DNA from 3 places in the Shewanella sp. MMG014 genome. Region 1 is predicted to be linked to each of the others. Evidence: predicted binding sites of a transcription regulator. Region 1 holds the regulator's gene; each other region holds the start of a gene.

Evidence for each region. The regulator LexA, encoded in region 1, represses DNA repair genes until DNA is damaged. The targets are predictions, from matches to a motif close to TACTGTATNNNNATACAGTA.
Region 2: the regulator LexA is predicted to act here: its motif matches at 1,821-1,840, upstream of dinG (ATP-dependent DNA helicase DinG).
Region 3: the regulator LexA is predicted to act here: its motif matches at 1,705-1,724, upstream of J8L86_RS03305 (S24 family peptidase).

What each region holds. Positions count from the first base shown of each region.
Region 1 covers NZ_JAGJDZ010000005.1:210,378-214,674, forward strand. Annotated here, with positions in the region: gene plsB (glycerol-3-phosphate 1-O-acyltransferase PlsB) at 1-1,049, opposite strand, end outside; gene lexA (transcriptional repressor LexA) at 1,458-2,075, shown strand; gene J8L86_RS10230 (SulA-like leucine-rich domain-containing protein) at 2,072-2,578, shown strand; gene coxB (cytochrome c oxidase subunit II) at 3,019-4,297, shown strand, end outside.
Region 2 covers NZ_JAGJDZ010000001.1:153,275-157,571, forward strand. Annotated here, with positions in the region: gene J8L86_RS00635 (DNA polymerase II) at 1-1,653, opposite strand, end outside; gene dinG (ATP-dependent DNA helicase DinG) at 1,891-3,966, shown strand; gene J8L86_RS00645 (TSUP family transporter) at 3,975-4,297, shown strand, end outside.
Region 3 covers NZ_JAGJDZ010000002.1:66,602-70,898, reverse strand. Annotated here, with positions in the region: gene J8L86_RS03310 (Y-family DNA polymerase) at 16-1,272, opposite strand; gene J8L86_RS03305 (S24 family peptidase) at 1,276-1,683, opposite strand; gene J8L86_RS03300 (hypothetical protein) at 2,116-2,535, shown strand; gene J8L86_RS03295 (glutaredoxin family protein) at 2,662-2,982, opposite strand; gene J8L86_RS03290 (TonB-dependent copper receptor) at 3,335-4,297, shown strand, end outside.

The sequences.
Region 1 (4,297 bases):
CCACGGCGGAACATTGGACCTGCCGGCCAAAAGTTAAGATTAATCCCTGCCGCAATATGCGGTGGAACCATGCCTTGATAATAAAGAATATATGACAGTAACAAGTAATCCATATGGCTTCGATGACACGGCACATAAACGATTTCATGACCATCATGATGCAGTTTACGAACTTGCTCCGCACTCTTGATGCTAATACCACTGTATAACTTGTTCCAAAGCCAAGTTAAGAAACGCTCAGCAATACGAATCAAGTTATCCGAATAGTCTGCCGCGATTTCATCAAGGTACTCAATGGCTTTTTCACGTGCCTTTTCTTCGGGAATTTTTTTGTTAACGGCTTCTTCTTGAATGGCACGCTTGATGGATTCTGACTTTAACAGTGAATTGAACATCGCTTGACGATTAGGAAGCTGAGGCCCCGTCATCACCTTACGTTGTCGGCGAAAATGCACACGAGCCACACGGATAAGCTTATGCGCAATACTGACATCTGTGCCGTGTTCATCAGCCATATAACGCAGCGACATGGCATTAGAAAATTGAATGAAGTTATGGCGACCTAAAAATAGAATCATTAACCATTTACGTAACCATGTTGGGTTTTCACGCTCAAAAACCGCAGCGGTCATGGTGTCATCTTCTTTACCTGGGATACGCCCCCAATATAGGCTTACAGGCACAAGCTGGATGTCGAGTTCTTTGTTCTTTTGGTGTAATTCGAGCAACTTAGTAAAGTTTGCTACAAATTTATCGCTACTATGGCGCTTACCAAACAAGGGTTTACGCCCTTCCACACACACAATTCTAGGGGTATTGAAACCATCAACATCTAACCGTTCATACGGACTTGGCAAGTTATATTTAGCTGTCATTTCATGTAAGGCAGCAATATCACTCAGCGACTCCGTTTTCATCACATAGACCACTGGCTTGTCAGGATCTAAGTTAAGGTCAGCGAACGGATCTTCAGGCACAACAACACTGTGTACCATTAATTTCTGAATCCAACGTAATGATTTAGCAATGATAGAATCTGGTTTTAGCATGGGTCTTCGCATTATCAACAACGATTTATTGCGCATAGGATACCAGAATATCATTCAGTTACACTAACCTCGGTAAATCTAGTTAACATTTAAGTAGCAAGTTTTGTTGGTTCTAACATCAAGTATCAATCACTTAGTAAGTAGCAAAACATTTAGGTACAGTACTGTATAAATAGACGGTATCCAGTACTTTTTGGCTTATTCACTTGAGTCATCAATAATAAAACACACTAATTTACCAGCCCCTATAAAAACAATAAACTACTGATTTAATGAACTTTAAATAACTAGAAACTTCGATAAAAATTCATATCTATTGCTTTATCAGCAAAAAATGTTGGTTAATACTTGCGCGACCAAAGATACTGTATATAATGACAGTCACTGTATAAAAAAACAGGAATCAACATGAGACCTTTAACGCCACGACAAGCTGAAATTCTAGAATTAATTAAATGCAATATTGCCGAGACAGGTATGCCACCAACTCGTGCAGAAATTGCCACTAGATTAGGCTTTAAAAGTGCTAATGCTGCAGAAGAACATTTAAAAGCACTCGCTAAAAAAGGTTGCATTGAAATTATTCCAGGTACCTCTCGCGGTATCCGTATGGTCCAAGAAGAAGAGGAAGTTGAAGAAGGCTTACCACTGATTGGTCAGGTTGCGGCTGGTGAACCAATTTTGGCGCTAGAACATGTTGAACAATACTTTCAAGTTGATCCTGAAATGTTTAAACCCAATGCTAATTTCTTACTACGTGTTCGTGGCGACAGTATGAAGGATATTGGCATTATTGAAGGCGACTTATTAGCGGTTCACAAAATGCAGCAAGCTAAAAATGGTCAAGTCGTTGTTGCCCGTGTTGATGATGATGTCACCGTGAAGCGTTTTGAAAAGAAAGGCAACGTTGTTTATCTGCATGCAGAAAACGAGCAGTACTCGCCGATAAAAGTCGATTTAACATGCCAAAGCCTTACGATTGAAGGGCTCGCTGTTGGCGTTATCCGTAATGGAGGTTGGTTATGAACACATTAATAGGTAATGCACCACGTCACCCAGGTTTATGGATGGACATGGCATCAGCAGCTGCGCCAGTAAAGCAAGGTATCGAAACCAAACAAACAGCTAACCAAGGGTTAACTGAATTAACTCAGCTATGCGGCCAGTTAGCCGTATTAAGTCAACAAGGGCGATGGATTGTACTGATTAACCCGCCTCACATTGGTTACAAACAAATTCTAGCGAACGCCAATGTCAGAATGGACCGTGTATTACTGGTTCACACTAAAGATGAAGTCGAAACACTGTGGGCAATGGAAAAAGCACTCACAAGTGGTACATCCAGCGCAGTGATTACATGGACAACCCCATTAGATGCTCGTGATAATCGCCGCATTCAATTAGTCGCTAAAAGCGCCTTAGCACAAGGTGTCATTATCGAAGATGTAAATACTCACTTACGTGATGACCAATTAAACGCCAGTAATCCTGTGACTGCAACCCAATTGAATTTATCTGCATTTCACTAAAGTCTATTTGCTAAAAAAGCCCTTCATTTCGGTGACGGGCTTTTTTTTGCGCCTTTTTTCAGCAAATTAGATGATAAAGTGATCTTGATCAATATTTAATCTCCAAGTAATGTAGTTAACAAGGGAGTAACATTTATTGACCTCTCTTAGTGGTAAAAATGAACATAAGTGATAAAACGCTGTAAAGATTGTGCTGGTACCATGCGGTATAGAAAGCCTTGAATAAAAAGCGTCAATTTAAGAATTGAAAAGTTCAGTATTAGGTACAAGTGTGGCCACCAAAACCCAATAGAATAATCGAGTATTAATACTCACTGCCACCGTGTACTTTGAAGTGATCAAACTTTTTCGGGAATAGAAAAGTTTGCATAGAGCAGAGTATTACTGTGTGACTTTTCCTTGTTGTTATTGCAAATCGCAATTGGCAGAGGAGTAGTCTTGTGAAGCGATTGTTGTATGGATTAATGGTGCTGTTTTTTGCAGTGCCGCTTGCAGCGGCTGATATGCCGCTTAACATGACCCAAGGGGTAACAGAGATCAGTGGTAAGGTTTACGACCTCCATATGATCATTCTTTATATCTGTTGTGCTATTGGTGTTGTGGTATTTGGAATCATGATTTACTCCATGATTTATCATAGAAAATCAAAGGGTGCAGTACCTGCTGATTTCCATGATAGTACCAAAGTGGAAATAGCATGGACTGTCGTGCCGTTTCTTATCCTCATTGGTATGGCAATTCCTGCCACAAAAACCCTCATTGCTATGGAAGACCCAAGTGATGCGGAGTTAACTATTAAAGTAACCGGCTCTCAATGGAAATGGCATTACAGCTATTTTAATGAAGACGTCGAGTTTTACAGTTTACTTTCCACCCCTGCCGATCAAATTACTGGGACAGAAACGAAAACTGAAACTTACCTACTTGAAGTCGATAAGCCCCTCGTTCTGCCAATCAATCGTAAAGTACGCTTTTTAATGACTTCAGATGATGTGATTCACTCTTGGTGGGTTCCTGCATTTGCGGTGAAAAAAGATGCTAACCCAGGTTTTATTAATGAAGCTTGGACCAAGATTGATAAGGTTGGTACCTACCGAGGCCAATGTGCTGAGTTGTGTGGTAAAGACCACGGATTCATGCCGGTGGTAGTTGAAGCCGTTTCTGAAGCAGACTTTGAGCAATGGCTAAAAGATCAAAAACAACTCACTGCTGATGCAAAAGCCGCGGCTGAAGCGTCACTGTCGCAAACCCTGACCTTTGATGAGTTGATGGCTCAAGGTGAACAAGTTTACATGGGCCGATGTGCCGCTTGTCACCAACCAAATGGTGCAGGACTACCTGGTGTATTCCCGTCTCTTATCGGCAGCCCAATCATTAAAGGGTCAGTTGCTGGCCACATTGATATTGTCGTCAACGGCCAGCCTGGTACTGCCATGCAAGCCTTCGCGAAACAGCTTACTGCAACAGAAATTGCAGCTGTTGTGACCTACGAGCGAAACGCTTGGGGTAATGATTCTGGTGATGTGGTTCAAGCTGCAGATGTGAACTCTGGTGGGGCACCTAGCGATGCAAGTTCAGCAAGTGATAAGCCAACGCCTGTCACTTTGCCTGCTGAATTACCAGCGACACAACCTGAGGTAGAACAAGTGGTTGCTGACGTCGTTGAAGAAGCAACACCTGACGTTGTTATGGATGACTTATCTATGGATGAACTGATGG
Region 2 (4,297 bases), on a different contig from region 1:
TGTGATAGAACTTGCCAGTTTAGCGTCATGAAAAACGCACCCTTTTGAGCCTAAAACGCCATATAAAGAGTTCATGATAATTTTAATTGCTTGAGAAAGAGGTTTATCATTATCTTGTTTTGCTTTTTCTCTTTGCAGAGAAAGACTAGCAATAAGACCAGGTAAAATTGCATTATGACGATTAAACTTAGCTTCCAAAAAGCCGTCAACATCATCTTCTAAAGGGTTAAATTTTGCTTCAACAAGACTTTTAGGGTCAATTAAGAAGGTACGTATTATTGAAGGGTACAAACTTTTAAAATCGAGGACTAATACATCTTTATAAAAGCCTGGAATGGAGTCCATAACATAGCCACCTGGAGATTCTAAACCATTGCTGGCTGCTCTCGCTGGTGCAACAAATCCACTTCTATGAAGATGCGGTAAGTACAAGTTATTAAATGCAGCGACCGAGGCACCTACTCGCCCAAACTCAAAACCCGTTAATTTTGCTCTTTCTAATGCAAAAGCCAGTAATTGAGTCTTTTTAAAGATATCCCACACTAACCTACAATCAGTTAAGTTATAAAAAGCTAATGCTTGTTTGTTGTGCTCAAAAAGGTGACATATTTCTTGCCCACGATTTTCAACATGATCAATGGCTTTGCCTTCGTTTAATAGGTGCTGAGAAACATGCTCTAGTGAATAACGCTCGAATTGATAAAAAGCCGCTTTTATCCAATCAATACCATCAAGTACAACCCGTCCAGGCAGCGATAGTGTCTCAGGACGATACTTATCTTCCACCTTCCAAGTCAGCGCTTGTTCATCGCGACCGATTAATAATGCTATTTGATGTATTTGACAACGCTTATACAGTAGCGCCAAATCAAAGGTCACCACCGCCCAGCCAATAATGACATCAGGGTCATACTCTTTGAACCAAGTTATCAGAGCTTTAATTAATGAGACTTCATCGCTCACCCAGAGAATGTCATCATCGCTTAATTTGTCGCAATCAAACTTTTTGTTATCTATTGATTCAGACTCTCCTACCATGATGACTTTCTGATAAAGGTCGGTTTGCTCATCTAGCGCTGAATGTGAACCATATAAACCAACAGAATACAGTTCACCAGTTGGGCTGCATTCAAAATCTAAAGACACCATTGAGACAGGCACATTAACTTCTGTTCTTCTGGCTTTGCTTGCTAAGTAAGTGTGAGTCCTTGGATGGTTATCAGTGTTATACGGCAGCTGTGATAAAGGAGCACTAATGGCAAATTCAGCTTGTAATGCTATAAATCTTTCTATTAAAAAACGTTGTTCAGGTCTAATATCTGCTTCATAAATTTCAATACCAGCGTCATTAGCAATGCGCAGCACCTGTTTTAACATCGTTGTTGATTTTACATAAACACAAGAAACATCTTCGAAATTAAAACTTTTTAGGCTTACCGGCTCAATTCTTATACCAGTACTAAAATGACTTAAAATGAACTCAGAATCTATCTGCTTACAAAAGCAAATAACATCAGACTGCTCCACCTCAATGATTGCAGGACCATCAGCTGTTTTTATAAAATACTGCAATAGTAATCGGCCATGTCGATAAATGGCGTGTCGGGTGAGTACGAGCCCTTTTAGGGTGTTTTTTTGCAATTGAGTGTCCATGGATTAACAAGATTACTTTACATATTGAGTGTGATTAACTGAATAAGGTCATAGCCATAGATATTCATAACATCTAAGATCGAGCCCTTCATTATCCGATTTGAATCCTGTCGCTAAAAGTCTTCGCTTAGCTTTTAGCTAGATTATATATTTCGAACAACTAAAATCACTGTTATTATGTACAGCATATAACAGCTAATACAGAATTAGTAAGTAAAGATTGCTAATGGACCCTACATGCTAACGGATCATATCAAAACCCAGATCCGCACTATCTATAAAGATATTGCGACTGCGATGCCAAATTTTCGTTCTCGCAGAGAGCAAAATTTTATGGTGGCAGAAATATCAAAAACCCTAGCTGGTGACTATGATAAACAACGACGCATTATGGTTTGTGAAGCAGGAACCGGTATTGGTAAATCCCTTTCTTATATTCTCGGTACGATTCCATTAGCTTTGGCAAGTAAGAAAAAGGTCTGTATCGCGACAGCAACAGTAGCCTTGCAGGAGCAGTTATTGCATAAGGATTTACCTTTCTTTTTGCAACAATCTGGCGTTGATTTTAAATTCGGTTTAGTTAAAGGCCGCCAGCGTTACGTATGTTTAGCTAAACTCGCTGCCATGATAGGTCCTGAAGACACATCTCAGATGGCAATGTGGCAAACTAAACCAGATCAAAGTCAAATAGATCTCCTCAAAGCCCTACATCAAGATTTTAACGACAATAAGTGGAACGGCGAGATTGATACATTAAAAAAGCCTATTCCTGACTTTTTATGGCAGCAAATTTGCTGTGATAAGCACAGTTGTCATCGCCAAATGTCGAGCCATCATCACTGCCCTTTTCATAAAGCTCGTGAAGATGTCGAGACCTGGGATGTACTTATTGTTAATCACAGTTTGCTGTTTGCCGATCTAGAGTTAGGCGGTGGCGTGATTTTGCCAGAACCTGAAGACATGTTTTATGTCATCGATGAGGCTCATCACTTGCCGACGGTAGCAAGAGATTTTTCAAGTGCTCAAGCAACATTGAGGGGGGCGAGTGATTGGCTTGAAAAGGCGTCAAAGACCTGCTCCAAACTTCAAAATCAACTTAAAACCACTCATATTATTGCCCCAGTGCAAGCAATGCTCGATCACATTGACGATTTAGTGACTCAGCTTAATCAAGTTGCCCATTTTTGCGACACACAGCCTAAACTTTTTGCCAACCCAGAAACGCGTTTACGATTCGAAAATGGAAAGCTTCCAGAGTCTTTACTAATACAAGCAGAAAACTTAGCAACTACATCAAATCTTGCAGTAAAACAATTTACCAAGATCCAAAGTGTACTGAATGAAGCTATCAAAGATGGTGAACTACCAAAGCATCAATCAGAAGCTGCTTTATCAGAGGCCGGCTTTATACTGCAAAGGTTAGAAAATCTCGCAAAACTCTGGAAAATGCTCGCAAAAGAGGATTCCAAAAAAGGGGCGCCAATGGCTCGCTGGGCAGAGCTCATTACCGGTAAACAACAAGATTACCTATTTTGCGCATCTCCAATTGAGGTCGGTTTTATGCTTGAGCATATGCTCTGGCAAAAAGCTGCAGGCGTTATATTGTGTAGCGCAACATTAAGAGCCTTAAATAATTTCAATCATTTCGCTCACCAAGTCGGGTTGTCCCTAAATGATGGTAGTCGTTTTTTAGCCTTGTTATCACCCTTTGATTATCAAAATAATGCGACATTGTTTATTCCACAAATGGAAAATGAGCCCACTGAAGATGCTTTTACAGATGAACTAGCAGAACAAGTTATCGCACTCGTAGAAGATGAAATGGCGACATTAGTACTGTTTGCCTCATATTGGCAAATGGAAAAAGTAACAGATAAAGTCAATGGTAAAATAGCCAAAGACCAGCTGTTTGTGCAAGGAACCATGCCAAGGCAACAAATTTTAGAGCAACACAAGCTCCGCTGTGACCAAGGTAAGCCCAGTATTATTTTCGGTACAGGAAGTTTTTCAGAAGGGTTAGATTTACCCGGTGATTACCTTACCAATCTGATTATTACCAAATTACCCTTTGCAGTGCCAACTTCACCAGTTGAACAAGCGCATGCAGAATACATTAAGAGTAAAGGTGGTAATCCATTTTTACAGCTCACCATTCCAGATGCATCACGCAAATTGATCCAAAGTTGTGGTAGATTACTCCGTAAAGAAGATGATTATGGTCGCGTCACCATTTTAGATAGGCGTCTTATTACTAAGCGTTATGGTAAATCATTACTTGATGCCCTTCCGCCATTTCGTAAAGTTATAGAATAGGTATTTATTTGGAATTTCTGTTAGATCCTAGCCATTGGGCGTTTTTGGCTGTTATTGGATTAGTCGCTGGCTTTATTGATGCCGTAGTAGGAGGTGGTGGATTGTTATCAATTCCTGCACTACTGACTATGGGCATTCCACCTCATTTAGCCTTAGGCACAAATAAGCTGGCAGCATGTTTCGGCTCATTGACCGCTGGATATACTTATTATAAGCAGCAGCTCATCAAACTTAGATTTTGGCGAGCCGCCTTTATTACCACTTTTATAGGTGCTGTATTAGGCAGCATTTTAGTTTATTTAATCGACGCCGCTTGGCTCGAAAAAATTCT
Region 3 (4,297 bases), on a different contig from region 1:
CATTTAAACACTCACTTAACGACAACTGACCTTTGGGATATCTTGCCAACAGGTTGTGTATTGTGGGGTCAGTAGTTCTCTGCGCATATGCCATTTTCCAGTAATCCCTTGGGCGGCAACAAATATTGAGTCAGTGCCATAGCGCTGGTTAAGCTTATCGCAAACCTGCATGAGTGTCGGATCTTTGGCTGGAGTAAATAAATCTCCCTGTAAATGCTGTACCGGAGAAAGGTCAATAAGACCAATGCCAATTTTATAATACCGTGTATTTGGATTAAATAACTGACTCCCTATGGCTGTTGCATAACTAATGAGTTCGCATGTGTCATTGGTCGGAAATGCACAACGATAATGGTATTTAAAACCGGAAGGTTGCTCATCGTATGGAGAGTTTTTGGCAAAAATAAGGAGACTACTGGCTGCTGAACCTTGCAGCCTTGCTTTGGCGGCAGCGATGGCTGCATGTTTACTCAGGGCTTGCAGCAAAGATTCTCTATCAGTGATCCGCTGGCCAACACTGCGGGTGGAAAAAATTTGCTGCTTATCAGCTCTTGCGCTATCCCATCCTTTACATTGCTCGCCATTGAGCTCTCGCACCGTACGTTCTATTTCAATACTAAAATTTTTACGGGCGATTCCAGGCTGTAAGTTCGCTAATGCTAAAGCAGTATGAATCCCCATTGCCTGGAGTTTCTTACCTATTCTTGAGCCGATCCCCCAGACATCGGTGGCTTTCATGTTTGCTAGAATAGCGCGGCGCTCTTCATCGGACTCGATGCAGCAAACACCGTCATACCCAGCAAGCTTTTTGGCTGCGTGGTTGGCTACTTTAGCGAGTGTTAAGGTTTCGCCAATGCCAACACAAACCGCTAAACGCGTTTCTTTCCATACCGCTCTGCGAATAAGAGAGGCGTGATGGCTTAAACATGGAATTGCTGGGTAACTACGCTTAAAAGAGAGAAAAGATTCATCAATACTGTATATGTGCTGTTCGGGGGCGAAGCGACCAATGACATCCATCATGTTATGAGACAAAGAGGCATAAAGCTCATAATTAGAAGAAAGTGCAATAATCCCTAGTTTTTCACATTGATGTTTAACTTCAAAGTAAGGGCCAAATTTACCAATGCCTAATGCTTTAGCTTGACGGTTGGCCGCGACAATACAGCCGTCATTATTGGATAGGACAACAATAGGGCGTCCACGCCATTCAGGCCTAAACACTTGCTCTGCGCTGCAATAAAAAGAGTTGGCATCGACTAAGGCATACATGGGTTAACGACCCGACAATATTGGACTTTGACGATGACAACGTATTGAACGGATCACCACACCTTCAACAGTAAAGCTGTCATGTTCTTGAATCAGTACACTATGGTGATTGTCATTCGCTGATAACAATAATCGCCGCTGAGTATCAATTAATTTGCAGACGAAGCAGCCATTATAATTCGCCACAATAACATCGTGATTTTCCACAGTAACATGACGATCGACTATCAAAATGTCTTTATCAAAAATCCCTATCTTTTCCATTGAGTCGCCGCTGGCTTGACCAATAAATGTTGCGCTTGGGTGTTCAATCAGTAGCTCATCTAAACTGAGTGGTAGCTGTCGATATTCAGCAGCTGGGGACTCAAAACCTGTAATGCCAGCACTGGCAAAAATAGGGATCACATTCATAAATCTCACATCACAAAAAATAACTGTATATTTATACAGTATTATAGTGCTCCCCGTAAAATTGGCAATAATTTATCTAGTTTTGGCGGCTTTTTGAACGAAGCGTGCGTTTTGTGAACGGACTTTAGCTATGAGCGACAGAGGTCATATTGATAAGTGAGTAATAGGTATAGCGACTTGATAAATAAACAGGTCAAGTTGTAGAAAATACTGCCAGCTTGAGAAGTTAACTTTCTGTTCAGCTTAGGTTTAGCAAAATTCATTACTATAACAGTCAGATAATGATTATTTACTGTCGCTTAATAATATGAAATATGTGCCTTCTAGTTGTTCTTTGTCTCAATGAGGCGCGAAATGGTAACTAATGAGTTAGTGAGATGGATAAGATAGTGTCAATTAACCGGGCACATAATTGATTAAATCGGAGTGAGTATGAAAAAGTTAAAAACGATTACTGCATTTATTGCATTCAGTTTATTTTCAGTGGCTGCTAATGCCAGTTTTTCAACTCAGCAATCTGTGGTCATTCAAATAGACCAATCTATTGCCAATATCGATAGCGCTGTAAGCTGCTCAATAATTTACTCGCATACACCGTTAGCGTCAGAAGCAGACTTTTATAAAGGCATGGTTTACGAGAACTATTCTAACCTAGTTGAGCAATTAGTATTAACAGGTCAGACAGAACAACAAGCAAGGCAAATTGCGATGGAAAAGGTTGTGAGCCAAGCTACGCATATGGAAACCTTAATAAAAGAGCAAAAAGCCGATGGCAACAAGGCGCAATTCACTCAGTTATTAAAAACCACAGCAGTGCAAAACCAGTGTGTTCACTATGCTAGTAATAACTAGTTAATGGTTTTTCATCAATATCGGTAGCAATGACCATACGAATAAAAATATACCCGGTCACCACAATTGGTGACCGGGTATATTTATTTAGCAATGCCCTTATTTAACAAGGTGCTAAGTAAATTGTTAATGCAGTGAAGAGACTATTTTATCCTGATTAAAGCCCCTGATAAGCGTGCCATTAACTTGCAATAAAGGGATCCCTTGGCCGTTTAATGCTTGATAACGTTCATTAGCAGCGAAAGATTTCTCAATATCAAACTCTTGATAAGCAATGCCATTATCGTCAAAAAAGATACGTGCCTTTTGGCAGTACTTGCACCAAGCTGTTGCATACATAATAACTTCATTACTGGCGGCATAGGTGGCACGGATAGGCTCGACCGGTGATTGATTCCAGTGTTGGTAAGCGGCGTAAAGGACCAACAACACAAATAGCTTTTTCAATGAATACCTTCCATGGGCTCAATGGGCTTAAAAAATAATCGTAATTATATAAATATCGGGATGAAAATTAAACCGCTATTTCAACATGACTAAATAAGCGATTACGAATAAATAAAGTGGGGATAAGACTGTATTTATCTAGTGAATGTAAGCAATTAAATCATGCCAGATTCATATCTCTTTTAAGGATATTTTTTGCGGCAACGATATCAAATAAAAGCACTTTAAAATCAGTAGTGTGATTCGCATCAAATTAGCCTGTGACAGATTGTCGCACTGTCTACGCTTCTGATTGAGCAAAGCGAATTAATCTGCGAAAACGTTCATAGATAAATAATAAATGGACGTTGTAATGAAATTTAATACTTCAATTTTAGCTGCGCTGATTGCGGCATCTTTAACGCCAAACTTGGCAATAGCAGATCATACTACAAAGACCTGTGATGGTGAACAATGCGATGATTATATCGTTGTCACGGGTGAATTAATGAAAGAGCCATCTAAGGTTACTACCGATCCCAAAAAACCTCGCTTACCTTTACCTGCATACGATGGCGCAGGTTTCTTGAAAACGATACCAGGCTTTAGCATTAGTCGTAAGGGCGGCGCTGGTGGCGACCCTTCTTTGCGAGGAATGGGGGGATCACGGGTCAGTATTGTTGATGACGGCCAACATGTTTACGGTACCTGCGGTGGCCGTATGGATCCTCCAACCGCATATATTTATCCTGAAGCCTATGACGCCATTACTGTCATTAAAGGACCGCAAACGGTTAAATATGGTCCAGTGGGCTCAGCCGGAACCGTTTTATTTGAAAAAGAGCGCCATAGCTTTGTAGAAAAAGACATGGAAGGCCGATTGAGTATGACAGGCGGCAGCTTTGGCCGAAAAGACTATTTGGTTGAAATGAAAGCTGGCACTGAGACGCATTATATTGACTTTGATATGAATAAATCCAAAAGCGATCACTATGAAGATGGCGATGGAAACACAATACAATCAAGTTATGATCGCAGTAATGTCAATGTGGCGCTTGGATGGACACCAGATGAAGATACCGTTGTTGAATTGGCCTATGGCAGTTCAAGTGGTGAAGCTGAATATGCAGACAGAGCAAATAAAGCACGCCAAATTGACAATGAAAACCTAACACTTTTGGCGAAACGAGACATTAACTCATCATGGTTAAACAACGTCGAATTTCAATTTTATTCCAATGAAAACGATCACATCATGGATCAATTTGATCAAGGAGTAAATGCTGGTACCAATGTGCGCCGTGAGACTACAGGAGGGCATCTTTGGTTGGATCTA